DNA from 3 places in the Streptococcus sp. V913 genome. Region 3 is predicted to be linked to each of the others. Evidence: predicted binding sites of a transcription regulator. Region 3 holds the regulator's gene; each other region holds the start of a gene.
What was found. Region 3 encodes NrdR, which represses ribonucleotide reductase genes. Its sites were predicted from a motif close to ACACNATATATNGTGT; they were not measured.
Positions count from the first base shown of each region.

Region 1: a site for NrdR is predicted at 1,336-1,351, ahead of nrdH (glutaredoxin-like protein NrdH). Genes of this name have one in related genera too.
Region 2: a site for NrdR is predicted at 2,418-2,433, ahead of nrdD (anaerobic ribonucleoside-triphosphate reductase). Genes of this name have one in related genera too.

Region 1 covers NZ_JBTHHX010000001.1:32,128-36,401, reverse strand. The annotation lists gene ptsP (phosphoenolpyruvate--protein phosphotransferase) at 1-834, opposite strand, end outside; gene ACXYSL_RS00200 (phosphocarrier protein HPr) at 840-1,103, opposite strand; gene nrdH (glutaredoxin-like protein NrdH) at 1,465-1,683, shown strand; gene nrdE (class 1b ribonucleoside-diphosphate reductase subunit alpha) at 1,769-3,928, shown strand; gene nrdF (class 1b ribonucleoside-diphosphate reductase subunit beta) at 4,124-4,274, shown strand, end outside.
Region 2 covers NZ_JBTHHX010000003.1:2,875-7,148, forward strand. The annotation lists gene ACXYSL_RS06155 (hypothetical protein) at 1-131, opposite strand, end outside; gene nrdD (anaerobic ribonucleoside-triphosphate reductase) at 143-2,350, opposite strand; gene ACXYSL_RS06165 (damage-inducible protein CinA) at 2,479-3,996, opposite strand; gene ACXYSL_RS06170 (hypothetical protein) at 4,032-4,175, opposite strand; gene cls (cardiolipin synthase) at 4,249-4,274, opposite strand, start outside.
Region 3 covers NZ_JBTHHX010000002.1:73,414-77,687, reverse strand. The annotation lists gene dnaI (primosomal protein DnaI) at 1-472, opposite strand, end outside; gene ACXYSL_RS04335 (replication initiation and membrane attachment family protein) at 473-1,636, opposite strand; gene nrdR (transcriptional regulator NrdR) at 1,637-2,110, opposite strand; gene ACXYSL_RS04325 (GntR family transcriptional regulator) at 2,251-2,616, shown strand; gene ACXYSL_RS04320 (ABC transporter ATP-binding protein) at 2,621-3,316, shown strand; gene ACXYSL_RS04315 (hypothetical protein) at 3,332-4,060, shown strand; gene ACXYSL_RS04310 (LrgB family protein) at 4,092-4,274, opposite strand, start outside.

The sequences.
Region 1 (4,274 bases), on a different contig from region 3:
ACCGATATTAGCAGCCAATTCAAAGTGTTTACCATCAGCAGTCACTGTTTGAGCATCTTTCAAAAGTGCCCATTCAGCTTTTTGCTTCGCATAAGCTTCACCAGCAGCCTTGAATTCTGCCGCTTGCTCATCAGTTGGGTTGATAATCACTTCACCAGTGATACCGTTAACAGCAAGGATATCACCATCTTTAACAATTTCAGTGATGTTGTTTGTACCTAATACTGCCGCGATTTCAAGTGTACGCGCCATGATAGCTGAGTGGCTTGTACGTCCACCAATGTTGGTTACAAAAGCTTTTACAAAGTTTTTGTCCAATTGAGCTGTATCTGAAGGAGTCAAGTCATGCGCAATCACGATCACTTCTTCATTGATAGAAGCTGGGTTTGGCAATTTTTTACCAAGGAGATTTGCCAATACACGTTTTGTCACGTCGCGGATATCCGCTGCACGTTCTTGCATGTATGGGTTGTCTTCCATGCCTTCAAAGATAGTGATAAACATGTCTGTCACTTCTTTCAGACCTGCTTCTGCATTCACTTTCTTCGCACGGATTGTTTCCTTGATTTGACTGATCATTTCTGGGTCAGCAAGAACCATTAAGTGAGCGTCAAAAACTTGAGCTGCTTCTTCACCGAGCGTACCTACTGCTTTCTCACGAATAACAGAAAGCTCGTCTTGTGATGCTTTTAGAGCGGCATCAAGGCGAGCTTCTTCTGCGTTTGTATCTTCGACTGTAACAGTCTCAAATGACAAATCCGGTTGAACGAGTAGATATGCTTTTGCAACTGCAACACCGTCTGATGCTGCGATTCCTTTAAGCATTTCTGTCATTTTCCTTATGCCAATCCTTCTTTTTCCATAGTTTCAGTGATAGCAGCGATTGCGTCATCAGCATCTGCACCTTCAGCTGAAATTGTAACGTCAGCACCTTGGCCAACACCAAGACTCATAACACCCATGATAGATTTAAGGTTTACTGATTTACCTTTGTATTCAAGAGTGATATCTGAAGCAAATTTGCTAGCTGTTTGAACCAACAATGTTGCTGGACGTGCGTGAATACCTGTTTCTGCCACTACGTGGAAATCTTTAGAAGCCATAGTTTGACTCTCCTTTAGTTATTTCTTTTTTGGATTATATGTGATAACCCTTACAAGACTGTATTATATCACCTTCTAGATAATTTTTCAAGTATTTTATGGACTTTCTTCTATTTCCTTTCTGATAACTTGCTGAAAATCTTCTATTTATATTGCCAATATACAGTATGTAGTTTTTTTATTTTGAGAAAGTTTGACAGTTCAACGGAAATCAAAATTTATGTTTTCAAAAACACTATATCTTGTGTTTTTATTTCAAAACCGTAACTTTTTAGCACAAGATTTAGTTTAAAAAGTTTGACAAAGTTTTTTTTTCTGATATACTAAGAAAGTAATCTATTTTGAAAGAGGAGTTACGAAAATGGTAACCGTTTATTCTAAAAATAACTGTGTCCAATGTAAGATGACCAAGCGTTTCTTGGACAGTAATAATATCGCATATCGTGAGATCAATCTTGACGAGCAACCTGAGTATATCGATCAAGTTAAAGAGCTCGGTTTCAGCGCTGCTCCTGTCATCCAAACACCAACTGAAGTCTTTTCAGGTTTCCAACCAGGAAAACTAAAACAGTTAGCATAATCTTAGTACATCATCCAGAAGAAATTGCTTCTAGGGCTAACTTAGAGGCCTTTCTTTTGTAATCAGGTTAGATAAGGAAAATTTTATGGGATTAAAACATCTTGAAGACGTGACTTACTTCCGTCTCAATAACGAAATCAACCGTCCTGTTAATGGACAAATCATGCTTCATAAAGATAAGGAAGCCTTGGATGCTTTCTTTAAAGAAAATGTAGTTCCAAACACTATGGTTTTTGATTCAATTACTGATAAAATCAACTACCTTATTGAACATAACTACATCGAAACTGCATTTCTCAAGAAATACCGTCCAGAGTTTTTGGAAGAATTGCATCAATTTATCAAGGACCAAAACTTCCAATTCAAGTCGTTTATGGCAGCCTATAAGTTTTACAATCAATATGCCTTGAAGACTAATGACGGTGAATATTACCTTGAAAGCATGGAAGACCGTGTCTTCTTTAATGCACTTTATTTTGCTGACGGGGATGAAGCGATTGCGACTGATATTGCCAATGAAATCATCCACCAACGCTACCAACCAGCTACTCCTTCCTTTTTGAACGCAGGTCGTGCTCGTCGTGGGGAGTTGGTATCTTGTTTCTTGATTCAAGTAACGGATGATATGAACTCTATCGGACGTTCTATCAACTCAGCCCTTCAACTTTCACGTATCGGTGGTGGCGTGGGAATTTCCCTCAGCAACCTTCGTGAAGCTGGAGCTCCTATCAAGGGCTATGAGGGTGCCGCTTCTGGTGTCGTACCAGTTATGAAGCTTTTTGAAGACAGCTTCTCTTACTCAAACCAACTCGGACAACGTCAAGGTGCAGGTGTTGTCTACCTCAACGTCTTTCACCCAGATATCATCGCTTTCCTTTCCACTAAGAAAGAAAACGCTGATGAAAAAGTTCGTGTTAAGACTCTTTCACTCGGTGTTGTAGTACCCGATAAATTCTACGAATTGGCTCGAAAAAATGAAGAAATGTATCTCTTCAGCCCATACTCTGTAGAACTTGAATATGGTGTGCCATTCAACTACATCGATATCACTGAAAAATACGATGAACTAGTCGCAAATCCAAACATCAGCAAGACAAAAATCAAAGCGCGTGACTTGGAAACAGAAATCTCTAAATTGCAACAAGAGTCTGGCTATCCTTATGTAGTCAACATTGATACGGCTAACCGTGCAAATCCGGTTGACGGAAAGATTATCATGAGTAACTTGTGTTCTGAGATTCTTCAAGTTCAAGAACCAAGCTTGATCAACGATGCTCAAGAATTCATTCAAATGGGAACGGACGTTTCATGTAACCTTGGATCAACCAACGTGGTCAACATGATGACCTCACCTGACTTTGGTCGTTCAATCCGTGCTATGGTTCGTGCTCTTACTTTCGTTACAGATAGTTCGCACATCGTAGCTGTTCCTACTATCGACCACGGAAACAGTTTGGCTCACACCTTTGGTCTTGGTGCCATGGGGCTTCATAGCTATCTAGCGCAACAACTGATCGAATATGGGTCGCCTGAGTCTGTTGAGTTTACAAGCATCTACTTTATGCTTATGAACTACTGGACCTTAGTAGAATCTAATAACATCGCCCGCGAACGTGGTATCACCTTCCACAACTTTGAAAAATCAGACTATGCTAACGGAAGCTACTTCGACAAGTATGTGACAGGCGAATTTGTTCCAAAATCAGACCGTGTTAAAGAACTATTCAAAGACGTCTTTATCCCAAGTGCTGCTGACTGGGCTGAACTTCGCGACAAGGTTCAAGCAGATGGTCTTTATCACCAAAACCGTCTAGCTGTTGCTCCAAATGGTTCGATCAGCTACATCAACGATGTTTCTGCATCTATCCACCCGATTACGCAACGTATTGAAGAACGCCAAGAGAAGAAAATCGGTAAAATCTACTATCCTGCTGCAGGGTTGTCAACAGATACTATCCCTTACTACACTTCTGCTTACGATATGGATATGCGTAAGGTGATTGATGTTTACGCTGCTGCAACAGAGCACGTGGACCAAGGACTTTCACTCACCCTCTTCATGCGTAGTGATATTCCAAAAGGTCTTTACGAATGGAAGAAAGAAAATAAACAAACGACACGTGACTTGTCTATCCTTCGTAACTATGCCTTTAACAAGGGCATTAAGTCTATCTACTACGTCCGTACTTTTACAGACGATGGTGGAGAAGTTGGTGCGAACCAATGTGAAAGCTGTGTAATCTAGTTTTACTCTAAGCCTACTAAATTCTCTCAAACTACTGAATAAATGATTACACTAGAATAAATTTGGATAAGCATCTAAAATACTAGGAAAAATGAAAAGTCGGTCTTTCGACTTTTTGTGCGATACTCTTCTCAGACTATGATAAACTAGAGATGATCCTATAATCGCATTATTACATACAGAAAGAGATTTCAAATGGAAACTTACTACAAAGCCATTAACTGGAATGCCATCGAAGATGTCATTGACAAATCAACTTGGGAAAAGCTAACAGAGCAATTCTGGCTCGACACTCGTATCCCCTTGTCAAATGACCTAGACGACTGGAGAAAACTATCAAACAAAG
Region 2 (4,274 bases), on a different contig from region 3:
TTGTTCTTGTTTAAAAACTGTTCTCTGAGGTTGAGCAAGCGTTCTTTTTTACCTGTTCCACCTTTAGAGTATTTCTCGTGATAACGGGTCACTTGTGCGCGTCCCTTATCGTCTAATTGGTATTTCCCCATTGCGTTTCCTTCTAATTTGTTACTTCATGTCCTGCCGTTTTAATAGTAGAACCGTTCATGTGTTTGACACGCGCAGCGATTTCCTTATGGCGCCCATTGACCATCGGACGAGCCTGAGGGTTACCTAGATAGCCACAAGTTCGTTTGACTACATCTACTGTTTTAGGGTCGCTATTCCCACAGTTTGGACAAGCAAATCCTCTTTCAGTTGGTTCAAAATCCCCTTCAAAATCGCACTTGTAGCAACGATCAATCGGAGTATTTGTTCCTAGATAGCCGACACAATCATAGGCATAGTCCCAGACAGCTTCCAGAGCCTTAGGATTTTGTTGAAGAACTGGATACTCACAGTAGTGGATGAAACCACCTGTTGCACCTGCTTCTGGATAAGCCTTCTCAAAGTCCAATTTTTCAAACGGCGTTGGATTTTTACGAACATCATAGTGGAACGAGTTGGTGTAGTATTCCTTGTCTGTAATATCAGGAATAGAACCGAACTTTTCTGTATCCAAGCGACAGAAGCGATCTGTCAAGCTTTCAGACGGTGTTGAGTAGATAGAGAAATGGTAATCATATTGATCTGACCACTCTTCCACCCGACGTTTCATATCGCGAATGATGTCAAGCGTGAATTCCTTGGCTTCTGGATTATGTTCCCAGCTATTGCCAAAGAAGACCGTCGCTACCTCGTACAAACCGATGTAGCCCAATGAAACTGTCGCACGACGATTCTTAAAGAGCTGATCAACGCTCTCGTCTTTTCTAAGACGGCGTCCGAAGGCCCCGTACTGATAGAGAATAGGGGCGTTTGCTGGTGTTGCTTCCTTGGTCCGTTCAACACGGTAAACTAGAGCATCTTCTGCGATGTTCATCCGCTCGTTGAAGATTTCCCAGAACTTATTCATGTCGCCCTCAGACTCAAGGGCAATGCGAGGAAGGTTGACCGTCACAACACCTAGATTCATCCGACCAGAATTGACTTCTACGCCATTCTCATCCTTCCATCCTTGGAGGAACGAACGGCAGCCCATAGGAACCTTGAAAGAACCTGTTAGCTCGATAATCTTATCATAGGATAAGACATCTGGGTACATCCGCTTGGTCGCACACTCAAGAGCCAACTGTTTGATGTCGTAGTTAGGTGAACCTTCTTCTAAGTTGAGTCCTCTTTTCAACGTAAAGATGAGTTTAGGGAAGATGGCTGTTCGATGTTCTGAACCAAGACCCTTGATACGAATAGTCAAGATAGCTTTTTGAATTTCCCGTTCAAAACGACTAGTTCCTAGACCAAAACCTAGTGAAGTAAAAGGTGTTTGTCCATTTGAAGTGAAGAGGGTGTTGATTTCATACTCAAGAGATTGCATGGCATCATAGATGTCTTTTTGGGTTTTCTTCCAAGCATAATCATCCCGTTTTTCAGGCAAGACCCATTCTTTCGCATCTTTGAGGTGCTTTTGGTAATTCTTCTCTGCATAAGGCGCCAAGACTTCATCAATACGGTCAGCTGAACAGCCCCCGTACTGGCTAGAAGCAACGTTGGCGATGATCTGAGAAATCTGAGCTGTCGCAGTCTGGATAGACTTGGGACTCTCTACCTCTGCATTCCCAATTTTAAAACCATTTTCCAACATCCCTTTAAAATCAATCAAACAGCAGTTGGTCATAGGAGTGTAGGGGCTGTAGTCCAAGTCATGATAGTGTATATCCCCTTTTTGGTGAGCATTGGCTACGTGCTTAGGAAGCATTTGCAATCCGATTGATTTCCCCACAATCCCTGCTGTCAAATCACGTTGAGTATTAAAGACATCGCTGTCTTTATTGGCATTTTCATTGACAACCGCTTGATCTTTATTGAGAAGTTTATGAATGCTAAAGTTGATATCTGTCGCTTTTGAGCGCTCAAAATCCCTCTGTGTCCGATAAGTGATATACTCTTCAGCCAAGGCATATTCTTTGGCTTCAAGAAGTTCATGTTCTACGATATTCTGAATCTCATAAATCTTCACACCTTTAGGGAAACGACTGTGAATTTCCGTCACGATTCTTTCAACTAGACCATTTAGGCGTTTTTCTACTAGAGGCGTAACGTCCATAACCTTTTCCGCCGCCTTGTGGAGAGCCTTGTCAATCTTGTCTACATCAAACACTACACGTCTACCATCTCGTTTTTCAACGAACAAGGTGGGAACGGTTGCAAGCTTTTCTTCTAATACAATCATATCCATGCTCTTTTCTAAAATATTGTTGAATAGTTTATATTCAGTATTATACCACTCTAAAAATAAAAATCAATATCTTGTGTTAAAAATCCTAAAATTTTTAAAATTCCACAAGATATTGATTTTTGTTATTTGAATTTATAAAGCTTAAACTCGCTAGTATCTGTCTGAACAAGCTCATAGTTTTCACTGAGCCAGCTCTCTACATCTGACCACAAGGCAACTTTTTGATTGACCACAATCATCTTCGGTTGATTCTCTTTCAGATCATTCATCAGTTTGGTTTTATTTTCGTCGCTTGCAGTATAGAGTGTTGGAGTTGATAGAGAAGTCGGCGCCAAGCGTTCACTTGCACGGTAGAAATCAGGACGATCATCCCAAGCATAGACACGATCCTCAGAACTCGTTTGCTGTTTTACCATGCTAGCAAGACGTTCTCTCTCCTGATAAGTCGCTGGATGCGAAAGGTAGCGACTCACGATAGGAAGAACAATAAGATAGGCAAGGGCAATCAGTGGTAGATAGAAATTTCCTTTAAGGAAAGAAGTTTGTTTCTCACGTCTTCTTCTACGACGACTGCCTCCATCCGAAACATCTTCCTTGATTCCTGTCAGAAGGAGCAAGACCAAGAAAGGAATTAGTACCACAAGATGAGTACCGTTGATGGGTTCTTTGGAAAAAATCAAGAGCCCCAAAGAAAGCAATAAGCCCAAACTAGCAGCAATCGATAGGGAATATTGCTTAGCTGATTTTGACTGGAACAAACCAGAAAAGAGCAAACTAAGGGAACCTAGCCCAATAGCAAGTAAGCCGTAGAAGGCTGCATTTTCAAGCAAATGCGCATTTGAAAAGAGGCTAAGAGTATTTACCGGATACAAGGTCTGGCTAATGGCATCCCCAAAACTACCTGTTAATACTGTATAGTAGCCCAAAGGATAGAATAAGAGTGAGAACCCTAAGGCTGACGCAAAAAATTGATATAAACCATGAACAAAGTGACCTTTGCCTAAGTTAAAGCCGATAATTCCCAAGGCTAGTGTAGCTGCAAATAAGGCTGTTGGGATTGGCGCAAGGAAGAAAGCGAGAGCAAGGCTCATACCAACACGTAAAAATCCTTTGTCACCGTTTGGATAAGCTAGGTAGTTCGTAACAATGCTAAGTGAATAAAATAGGAAAGGCAAGGCTAGCAAGAGAGCATAGCCACCACCAAAAGCGAGACCTGCTACCAACAAATTAAACACAAACACAAGCTGCTTGGCTTCTTCTACACGGTCTGTAAGACTATCCGCAGATTTAAAAAGAAAAACGCTTGCTCCAAACAAGGCCAACCACTCAACCAAAGCAATCAGAATACTGCCTTGTGAAAGATAGGTAAGCAGGTAATAGAGCAATCCCTCAGTCCCAAAATAATCTGTATACATTTGACCATTTTGATGCAAGGCCCAACCGGTATAAAGATCCTGAGTTTGTTGCGGGCTTACTAAACCCAAAATAAGGGGGATAACCACAGAAATAGCTGTAGCCACTAAACTCCAAAGCAAGATACTAAAAAAGGGAATGGAAGCTCCTTCTCGCTTTTCTGGAACGGACCAGTCTTGGTACTGAGATTCTTCTTGTTTCTCATCTATTTTCCCATATACATTCATTCAATTTCTCCTCTAAGTTTATCTGTTTTAGTATATCAAAATCTTACAGGAATGTCAGCTTGGGATTGATATTTGCTGAATTTCTTATCCAATATCGCAAAGCGTTCGATTTCACGAAAACGGTGGAATCGACTGTCTCTATACTCTCTAATAAAATCGTCATCTTCTAGATTAAGCATGTTTTTCTCCTTTACCTATCTATTCGTAAGAAGACAAAAAAGATCCAGCCTTGGGCTAGATCTTGATGGATAGTTAGAGCATAGGTGCAAACAACTGGA
Region 3 (4,274 bases):
AATCTCCATAAAGATAGAGGCCTTTTCGGATGCTTGGGTAAAGGTCAACAAAGGCATAGAGTCTCTCAAAAATCGGCAAACGACCTAGATCATCCAGGTCAATCTGAGCCAACTTCGCTTTCTTGAGACTTGCTGGTAGATTGATCAACTTGAGACGATTCTTAATAGCCGCCTCTTTTTCTGCCGCGATTAGTTCTGGTGTTTCTTCATAAGATACATCCGCATATCCGTGATTCATAACCAAGATAGGCTTGTAGCCACGCGCTATATAGTCCGCATCCCCACGAAGAAACTTATCCCGTTCTGTAATATATTGGTTGAACTTGGAGATACTACGATTTAACTCCTCTTGGCTGAGGGATTCTTTCTGGATAAAAGTTGCTACATCTGGGTCTTTCATAATCTGCTGGACTAGGTCCTGATACTGAAAACGACTCGTCTGACGTTTAATAACGTCACCCACACTTTCCATCTAGTCTCCTCCTTCTTCTAATCGGGCTAACATTTCTTGTTTTTTGCGTTCAAGTTCCAGACGAGTTTCCTCACTGGTTTGATTTTTATATTCTGGATTGCTCCACTTGGGAACATTTGTCTTAGTTGAGCTGGCCTTGTTTTTCTGTTCTTCTTGCCCTTTTTGCTGGTGTTCTCGAATCCGAAGCACGGCTTCCTCAGCTGTCCGAATCTTACGATAGGCATAGTCGTTGGCGACTTTCATAGCATATTTTTCATTAACATTGGCCGAATCAACCTTGTTAAAGGTTAAAAGCAAGACGATATTGATAACTTCGTCCAACAAGCCTAAAGATGCCATCTGGTGAAGGAGTTCTCTTTCACTTTGGATGATATTTCCCTTACGTGTTTGCTTGATTTCTGCTAAAAATTCCAGGGGAGTTTTATTTTTGGCTTCATTGATAATGGTCATTTCTTTGGGACTAAAGTCAGAAGACGCTGGTTTTTGTGCTATCTTTTCACGCATGCGTTTGACTGAAATAACCTGAGCCACTGTAGTCGCCTTGGCTAATTGATAGGTTTCAAACCAGGTCCATTTTTTTTCATCTGCGATGGCAAACAGTTCCAAAACATCCGCCTGCTCATTTTCAAAACGCAAGCCATCTCGAGCCATCAGGCGCTGAAAATGCTCTAAATCAAAATCATTTTTCATCTTGATTTTAGACTCGGTTGGAGTCACTTCTTCGGTCAGGTTTGGAAATACTTGGCTCAAAGAAACAGAGAGTGCTTCTCCCTCACTTGGAGCTTGCTTCATAGAAGCAAGCGCAGTATCCCCAATCTTTCTCTCCAACAGTCTGCTATAGACAGAATGACTTAAAAAATCCTGAATAGGTAGGGGAGAATGAAGCTGCAATTCATAGGTTTCTCCCTTCTGATAAAGGGTCAACAAATCCAAAGCAGATAAGACTTTAAGGGATTGGAGCAAGGTCGGCATGCCAAAGTTTAAGTGATTGAGGATATGGGAAAAGAGGTGTTCCTTTTGACCACCATCCCAAAAGGTAATGGCATATAGATAGAGGCTCAGTGCCTCCTGACCGATAATCGGGAGGTAGCACCGCACCAGAGAAGAGGTATCTTGCGACACCCGATTATTCTTTAGAAAAGAAAAACGGTCATTTGGCTTCATTTACTTTTCCTTTTTCTTTTTTGAGGACTGGGTGATCTGCTGGAGCAGACTCTCCAACTCACTCACATCCTTAAAACTACGGTAAACGCTGGCAAAACGAACATAGGTAATCTCATCAAGCTCCGCCAATTCCTCCATTACTAAAGCTCCAATATATTCACTTTGGATTTCATTCTCACTGCGACTACGGAGTTTTTGCTCGATGCGATTGACCACCATGTTGATTTCATCACTCGAAACAGGGCGTTTCTGGGCTGAGCGAATAATCCCATTAAAGATTTTATCTCTCGAAAACTGCTCTCGTGTGCCATCTTTCTTGACGACAACCAGCGTTCTTTCTTCTACTCGTTCATAGGTCGTAAAACGATGCTGACACTCGTCGCACTCACGTCTTCGACGGATGGTATTTCCTTCTTCGGCCTGTCGACTATCAACAACACTAGACTTGGTAGCCCCACATTTTGGACAACGCATGCATTTCCCTCCTTGTCGTTTTCTTTTCATTATACCATTTTTTGATCAATTCCCAAAACAATTCTTATTTTTACTTGACAAGTTTTTTGTTTTATTGTATTATTTAATTAGAACAACAAAGATAAAGAAAGGAGACTATGATGTCCTGGTCATTTGATAATACAAAACCCATTTATTTACAGATTATGGAAAAAATCAAACTACAGATTGTTTCCCATGAACTGGAATCCAACCAACAGCTCCCTACTGTGAGAGATTTGGCGAGCGAGGCTGGGGTTAATCCCAATACCATTCAGCGCGCCTTGTCTGACCTTGAACGTGAAGGATTTGTATACAGCAAGCGAACAACTGGTCGTTTTGTCACCGAGGATTTGGACCTCATCGTTCAGTCCCGTAAACAACTTTCCGAGGAGCAACTGCAACACTTCGTCTCTTGCATGCTTCAATTTGGCTACAAAAAAGAAGAACTGCCAAATGTATTAAGCGACTATATCAAAGGAGTTTAAGACTATGACACTACTAGCACTTGAAAATGTATCAAAATCATATGGAGCAACTGCGGCACTTGACAATATCTCACTAGAGATCTCAGCTGGAAAGATTGTTGGACTCCTTGGACCAAACGGATCCGGGAAAACAACACTGATCAAACTGATCAATGGCCTCCTTCAACCAAATAAAGGACGTGTCCTCATTAACGGACAGGATCCAAGTCCTGCTACCAAGGCGATCGTCTCTTATCTACCAGATACGACTTATCTCAATGAACAGATGAAGGTCAAGGAAGCCCTGACTTACTTTAAAACCTTCTATCAGGATTTCAATCTTGAACGCGCCCAACATCTGCTTGCAGACCTTGGCATTGATGAAAATAGTCGCTTAAAGAAATTATCAAAAGGAAATAAGGAAAAGGTGCAACTGATTTTGGTTATGAGCCGTGAAGCCCGCCTCTACGTTCTGGACGAACCAATTGGAGGTGTGGATCCAGCTGCTCGTGATTATATCCTCAATACCATCATCAACAACTACTCACCAACCTCTACGGTGCTGATTTCAACCCACTTGATTTCAGATATTGAGCCAATCTTGGATGAGATTATCTTCCTCAAAGACGGGAAAGTCGTTCGCCAAGGAAATGTTGATGATATTCGTTACGAGTCAGGTGAATCAATTGACCAGCTCTTCCGCCAGGAATTTAAAGCCTAAGCAAAGGAGATTATTATGTTTTGGAATCTAGTTCGTTATGAATTTAAGAATGTCAATAAATGGTATTTAGCGCTCTATGGAGCTGTGCTTGCAATTTCAGTTTTAATTGGAACTTTTCTTGGTAGTCTTAGCCAGAGTTACAATTCTAACAATGCTGTTTATTTCATCTTCTTTTTGGTACTAGTCTTTGGAGGACTCAGCGTCACTCTTTGGATTGCAACAATCTTTTTAATCATCCGAAGATTCAAGGGGAGTGTTTATGACCGCCAAGGGTATTTGACCCTGACCTTGCCTGTCTCTGAGCACCAAATCATCATCGCAAAACTTTTAGGTGGTCTTGTCTGGTCCATCTTAAGCTATATCGTCTTTATCTTGAGTGTACTGATTATCTTCTTCTTAACACCGATAGAAAAAGACTTCACTTACCTCTATAACTTCATTTCCCCTTACCTCAGCTACGGTTGGCTCTATGCCCTGTCTCTTCTAGCAGGTTCGATTACATGGATCTTGTCCATTTACCTCGCAATCTCAATCGGGCAACTCTTTAATGAGTATCGAACAGCTATGGGAATTCTAGCCTATATCGTCATTGCCATCGTCATTGGTTATGTTTCTCTCTTTTTCCGAATTGAAAATAACTTTAACATGATGATTGGTACAGAAATTCTGCGCGATCTCTTTCTATCAGTTATCTACTATCTCGGTACTTATTACATCTTGAAAAACAAGGTTAATTTGCAATAAAAAATGCCCAGCTAGAAAGCTGGGTTTTTCTTTAACTCAATATCAAACTGGCTACAATAGGGCTGACAAAGACATAGAGAATACCGGTAACACCGATAGCCAAGCCACCCATGGCTCCTGCTACAGAACCGTATCGAAAGGCCGTTCCCGTTCCAACTGCGTGACCTGTTCCTCCAAGAGAAAGTCCGACAGCCACTGGATCATCAATCTTCAA